One region of the Paracidovorax sp. MALMAid1276 genome, then DNA from elsewhere that is predicted to be linked to it. Evidence: riboswitches for the same ligand, from Rfam matches in the RefSeq annotation. Region 1 holds a riboswitch; the other holds the start of a gene.
The links. A riboswitch is a leader RNA that binds a small molecule or an ion and turns the genes downstream of it on or off. The one in region 1 is predicted to bind S-adenosylhomocysteine.
Positions count from the first base shown of each region.

Region 2: linked by a shared signal. The riboswitch ahead of ahcY (adenosylhomocysteinase) and the one ahead of metH (methionine synthase) in region 1 are both predicted to bind S-adenosylhomocysteine.

Region 1 is NZ_JBMIRS010000105.1:19,466-22,870, reverse strand. It holds gene metH (methionine synthase) at 1-1,593, opposite strand, end outside; S-adenosyl-L-homocysteine riboswitch at 1,593-1,698, opposite strand; gene ACOQFS_RS07240 (hypothetical protein) at 1,880-2,266, shown strand; gene ACOQFS_RS07235 (PACE efflux transporter) at 2,323-2,778, opposite strand; gene ACOQFS_RS07230 (LysR family transcriptional regulator) at 2,856-3,405, shown strand, end outside.
Region 2 is NZ_JBMIRS010000246.1:9,951-13,355, forward strand. It holds gene ACOQFS_RS20410 (peptide chain release factor 3) at 1-686, opposite strand, end outside; gene ACOQFS_RS20415 (SDR family oxidoreductase) at 812-1,588, opposite strand; S-adenosyl-L-homocysteine riboswitch at 1,812-1,894, shown strand; gene ahcY (adenosylhomocysteinase) at 1,963-3,399, shown strand.

The DNA.
Region 1 (3,405 bases):
GCCGCCAATCAGCAGCGGGATCTTCTTGATGCGGAAGTGGTCGTCCTTCTGCATCTCGCCCGCCACGTACTGCATTTCTTCGAGGCTGGGGGTGATCAGGCCCGACAGGCCCACGATGTCGGCCCCCTCGACCTTGGCGCGCGCCAGGATCTCGTGGCAGGGCACCATCACGCCCATGTTCACCACCTCGAAGTTGTTGCACTGCAGGACCACGGTGACGATGTTCTTGCCGATGTCGTGCACATCGCCCTTCACGGTGGCGATGATGATCTTGCCCTTGCTGCGCACATCGCGCCCGGCCAGCTCGTCCTGGCGCTTTTCTTCCTCGATGTAGGGAATGAGGTGGGCCACGGCGCTTTTCATCACGCGCGCGCTTTTCACCACCTGAGGCAAAAACATCTTGCCCGCGCCGAACAGGTCGCCCACCACATTCATGCCGTCCATGAGCGGGCCTTCGATCACATGCAGCGGGCGCCCGCCCTTGGCCAGAATGGCGCGGTAGGCCTCTTCGGTGTCTTCGACGATGAAGTCGGTGATGCCGTGCACCAGCGCGTGGGACAGGCGCTCACCCACGGTCTTGGGGTGCTCGGGCGTGCCGCGCCATTCGAGCTTCTTGCTCTCGTCCTTGGCGCCGCTCTTCGCGGTCTCGGCGATCTCGACCAGGCGCTCACCCGCGTCGGGGCGGCGGTTGAGTACCACGTCTTCCACGCGCTCGCGCAGCACGGGCTCCAGCTCGTCGTACACGCCCACCATGCCCGCGTTGACGATGCCCATGTCCATGCCCGCCTGGATGGCGTGGTACAGGAACACGGTGTGGATGGCCTCGCGCACCGGGTCGTTGCCGCGGAAGCTGAACGACACGTTGGACACGCCGCCCGACACCTTGGCGCCCGGCAGGTTCTGCTTGATCCAGCGCGTGGCTTCGATGAAATCGACCGCGTAGTTGTTGTGCTCTTCAATGCCGGTGGCCACGGCGAAGATGTTGGGGTCGAAGATGATGTCTTCGGGCGGAAAGCCCACCTCATCGACCAGCACGCGATAGGCACGTTCGCAGATCTCGATCTTGCGCGCGAAGGTGTCGGCCTGGCCCACTTCGTCGAACGCCATCACCACGGCGGCGGCGCCGTAGCGCTTGACGAGCCGCGCCTCCTGCTTGAACTTCTCCACGCCCTCTTTCATGCTGATGGAGTTGACGATGCCCTTGCCCTGGATGCAGCGCAGCCCGGCCTCGATCACGTCCCACTTGGAGCTGTCGACCATGATGGGCACACGCGCGATGTCGGGCTCGGACGCGATCAGCTGCAGAAAACGCACCATGGCCGCCTTGCTGTCGAGCATGGCCTCGTCCATGTTGATGTCGATGACCTGCGCGCCGTTCTCCACCTGCTGGCGCGCCACGGCCAGGGCCTCTTCGTACTGGCCGTTCAAAATCATGCGCGCAAACGCCTTGGAGCCGGTGACGTTGGTGCGCTCGCCGATGTTGACGAACAAGGTGCCCTCGCCAATGGAGACGGGCTCCAGGCCGGACAGCTTCATGGGGGGCAGGGTTACAGCGGAAGACATAGGACTCACCTGTGCAGGGGCAGCGGACATACAGGTGAGCGTCGTTGCGGTGGGGCTTGAATAGCTTTTGGAGTGCCCAAGCCTGACGGCTTTTTTCACCATGGCGGTGAGGCCGCTGCAACGCTCCTTGGGCAAGGGCGGGATTTTACGTGGTGGCGCAGCCGCCACGCCACCGCGCTCCGAGGCCGTGCGCGCCTCTTGGCACAGCGCGCCCAGGGCGTAGGCCAAGCGGGGCAACGATCACGCCCCTTGGGCCCGTCCCGCCAGGCGCCCGGCGGTAAGATCGCCCTGCGTCTTGCGCCCCACTTTGCACACCATGAAACACCCTGTCGATACCGCCCACTACGTGGCCACCCAGCAGCCGGGCCAGCGCTTCGAGGCCAGCCTGCAGGAGGGCTGGGGCGTGTGGGTGACCTTGCTGGGCGAGGAGTTTCTCAAGGCGGCGTTCACGCGCCGGTCGGACGCCGATGGCTTTTGCTCGCAACAAACGCATGGGGGCCAACGCGGCACCGTGCGCCGCATGTGGCTGCTCAAGAACGAATCCAACGGCGAGGCCTACATGCTGGACGGCGACAGCAACCAGGCCGTGCGCGGCGTCGACCTGGACTTCAGCCACCGCACGCAGCTGGACAAGCTGCGCGCCGATGCCCTGTCGCGCCTGAGCGAAGCCGAACTGCAGGTGCTCGGGCTCAAGCGCACCTGACGCCCTGCCGGGCGTTCAACGCCTGCGCATACCGCCCACGGGCACAGGGGAGAGGTTCAGGCCGCCATTGCCGACGCCGGCAACCCAAACAGGTGGTCGAACGCCCAGTTGAAGACAAACGTGTAGCACAGAAAAAACACGATCAGCCCCAGGTCCATCACAAACGCGTGCCACAGGCTCACGCCAAACCACCAGGCGAACAGCGGCACCAGCGTGAAGACCAGCCCGCCTTCGAACCCGATGGCGTGCGCCACACGGCGCGCCACGCTGCGCCCGCGCACGGGCTGGCGCGCTTCCCAGCGCTCGAAGGCCCAGTTGAAGACGATGTTCCACACGATGGCGACGGCCGAAGCCGCCACCGCCACCACGCTGGAGTGCCCCGCGCCCTGGCCGGTGAGCAGCGCCAGGCCCACCGTGGCGGCGCCAATGGCAATCAGTTCGTACAGGGTGACGTAAATCAGGCGGCGCCGGGCGCCTTGCAGTCCAAACAGCACAGGTTTCGAGGAGTCCATGGGCCCGGACTTTATATTTGTGTGCCTGACACTTAAAGTCAGCTTGTTTCAGATTTTCTGATAGATCGGCGCCCGCCATGGCTTTCCATTCCGATAGCGTCCAGGTGTTTTTGGCCGTGCTGGACCACGGCTCGTTCTCTGCGGCCGCGCGTGCACTCTCGCGCGTGCCCTCGGCGGTGAGCATGACCATCGCCCACCTGGAGGCGGAGCTGGACGTGCAGCTGTTTGACCGCAGCGGGCGCGAGCCGCGCCCCACGGCCGCCGCCCGCGCGCTGGAGCCCCAGGCCCGACTGCTGGCCGGGCAGCTGCAGCAGCTCAACGCCCAGGCGCTGGCGCTGACCCAGGGCCTGGAAGAGCGCCTTACGTTGGCGATTGCGCCCGAACTGCTGGCTGCGCGCTGGACGGGGCCCCTGGCCGCGCTGGCGCAGGACTATCCCTTGCTGCAGGTGGAGGTGCTGGCCGCGCCGCAGGTGGATGCGCTGGCGCTGCTGCACAGCGGGCGCGCGCAGCTGGCGCTGGTGTTCGAGCGGCCCAGCATCGACGGGCGCGAGGGCTTTCAGGAAGTGGGCACCGAAACCCTGGTGGCGGTGATGGCGCCACAGCACCCGGTGCTGGTCGCCGCCCGCG
Region 2 (3,405 bases), on a different contig from region 1:
AGCTCCATGCTCTCGAGCGCGGCGTCGAATTCTGCGCCGAAGCGGGCGCGCAGGGTGTCCACGTCGGTCAGCGGGATGGATTCAAAATCCTGCGGGCGGCGTTCGCTGCCGGCTTCGAACACCGTCATGGCCTGGGTGCGCAGGTTGATGATGCCGCCGAAGCTCTTGCCCTGGCCCACGGGCCAGGTCATGGGACAGCAGGGCATGCCCAGCTCTCGCTCCACCTCGTCCATGATGTCCAAAGGGTCGCGCACCTCGCGGTCCATCTTGTTGACGAAGGTGATGATGGGCGTGTCGCGCTGGCGGCAGACCTCGATCAGGCGGCGGGTTTGTGCTTCCACACCGTTGGCGGCGTCGATCACCATCAGCGCCGAATCCACGGCGGTGAGCACGCGGTAGGTGTCTTCCGAGAAGTCCTTGTGGCCCGGGGTGTCGAGCAGGTTGACCACGTGGTCGCGGTAGGCCATCTGCATGACGGACGAGGCCACCGAGATGCCGCGCTGCTTTTCAATTTCCATCCAGTCGGACGTGGCGTGGCGGCTGGCTTTGCGGCCTTTGACCGCACCCGCAATCTGGATCGCGCCCGAAAACAGCAGCAGTTTTTCCGTCAGCGTCGTCTTGCCCGCGTCGGGGTGGGAAATGATGGCAAAGGTACGGCGGCGCCGGGTTTCGGGGGCGTGGGACACGGGGGATTCCAAGAGGGCTAGGGCCCCGCTGCGGCCTGGTGGGCGGCAGCGGGCGCGACGGGCGCAGTGCGCCGAAGCGCGCGATTTTACTGGGCGGCCGCTCTGGAATTCGCCGGACCTTTGTATCAGTCGGTGGGTGCCTGCGTGTGGCGGGCGTACATCTTCTGCATGCCGCCGATCCAGCGCTCGTAGTCCTGGCCCTTGTTGCGGAAGTATTGCGCCACCTCGGGGTGGGGCAGAACCAGGAAACGGCCGTCCTGCATGGCTGCCAGCACGTCGCCCGCCACCTGCTCGGGCGGCAGGATGCCGTCGTGCGAGGCCGAACCGCCGGTGCCCGTGACCATGGCCGTCTGCACAGACTGCGGGCACAGGCAGGCCACGCCCAGGCCGCGCCGCCCATAGGCAATGCGCAGCCACTCGGCAAAGGCCACGGCCGCGTGTTTGGTGACCGCGTAGGGGGCGGATTCGACGATGGTCAGCAGCCCCGCGGCCGAGGCCGTGACGAGGAAGAAGCCCTCGCCACGTTCCACCATCTCGGGCACCACGGCGCGGGCGGCCCACACGTGGGCCATGCCGTGGATGTTCCACATCGCATTCCACAGCGGGTCTTCGAGTTCTATGCCGCCCGGGCGTCCCAGGATGCCGGCGTTGGAGATGTAGGCGTCCACACGGCCATAGCGTTCGCGGGTAGTGGCCACCAGGGCCTGGATGTCGGCCTCCTTCGATACATCGCAGCGCACGGCCAGGCCACCGATCTCGTTCGCCACGGCCAGGGCGGGTTCGAGATGCAGGTCGGCCACGACCACGGCGCGCGCGCCCTCCTGTGCAAAACGCCGTGCGATGCTGCGGCCGATGCCGCTCGCGCCTCCGGTGACGATGACGACCTTGTCCTTGGGGTCCATGTTGTGCTGCTCCTTGATGGCTGCGCTGCGAACGTCTGGGCAGTGCGAGGTTTGCGCTCTGGCGTTCCGGCAAAGAGCGCAGTGTCAGCGGGGTGGGGCACGCGGGCAGCCGCGCAGGTGACATGCGCGGCAGGCCTGCGGCTGGCCCGCCGGCCGTGGGCGGTGGCCGCGTGGGCAAGCGGGCATGTTTTGTGGCAGCGGGGCGCTTGCTTTTATAATTCGCCATTCCGAGGAGCGTTGCAGCGCCCCCAGCACCAGCGGGGCGTGAGGCTCGGAGTCATCAACCCGCAACGACGCTCATCCACTTCTCGTGTGGTGAGCCTTGTCACTCCCCCGATCAGTGGTTTTTCAAACACGCTTTGGAGCACACCACCATGAACGCACGCGTCAACGCCCCGGTCAACGCCGACTGCATCATTGCCGACATCGGCCTGGCCGATTGGGGCCGCAAGGAAATCAAGATCGCCGAAACGGAAATGCCGGGTCTGATGGCCATCCGCGAGGAATTCGCGGCCAAGCAGTCGCTCAAGGGCGCCCGCATCACCGGCAGCCTGCACATGACGATCCAGACCGCCGTGCTGATCGAGACGCTGCAAGCCCTGGGCGCCGACGTGCGCTGGGCCTCGTGCAACATCTTCTCCACGCAGGACCACGCCGCCGCCGCGATCGCCGCCACCGGCACGCCGGTGTTCGCCATCAAGGGCGAGACCCTGGCCGAATACTGGGACTACACCCACCGCATCTTCGACTTCGGCCCCAAGGGATCGGAGGGCGAAGGCCCCAACATGATCCTGGACGACGGCGGCGATGCCACGCTGCTCATGCACCTGGGCAAGAAGGCCGAGAAGGACGCGTCCGTGCTGGCCAACCCGGGCAGCGAGGAAGAGCGCATCCTGTTTGCCGCCATCAAGGCCAAGCTGGCCGAAGACGACACCTGGTACAGCCGCAAGAGCGCGCAGATCCTTGGCGTGACCGAAGAGACGACCACCGGCGTGCACCGCCTGAAGGAAATGTCGGCCAAGGGCACGCTGATGTTCCGCGCGATCAACGTGAACGATTCGGTCACCAAGAGCAAGTTCGACAACCTGTATGGCTGCCGCGAATCGCTGGTGGACGGCATCAAGCGCGCCACCGACGTGATGATCGCCGGCAAGGTGGCCGTGGTGGCCGGCTATGGCGATGTGGGCAAGGGCAGCGCCCAGGCCCTGCGCGCCCTGAGCGCCCAGGTGTGGGTGACCGAGATCGACCCCATCAACGCCCTGCAGGCCGCGATGGAAGGTTTCAAGGTCGTGACCATGGAATGGGCGGCCGACAAGGCCGACATCTTCGTGACCACCACGGGCAACCGCGACGTGATCACCTATGAGCACATGGCGGCGATGAAGGACCAGGCCATCGTCTGCAACATCGGCCACTTTGACAACGAGATCCAGGTCGCCAAGCTTGAAGAGAACTGCCAGTGGGAAGAGATCAAGCCCCAGGTGGACCACGTGATCTTCCCCGACGGCAAACGCATCATCCTGCTGGCCAAGGGCCGCCTGGTGAACCTGGGTTGCGGCACGGGCCACCCCAGCTTCGTGATGTCCAACTCGTTCGCCAACCAGACCATCGCCCAGATCGAGCTGTTCGCCCATAGCGACTCCTATGACGTGGGCAAGGTCTACGTGTTGCCCAAGCACCTGGATGAAAAGGTCGCACGCCTGCATCTGAAGAAGGTGGGCGCCATGCTGACCGAACTGAGCGACGAGCAGGCCGCCTACATCGGCGTGCCCAAGCAAGGCCCGTACAAGCCCGACACCTACCGGTATTGATGGATT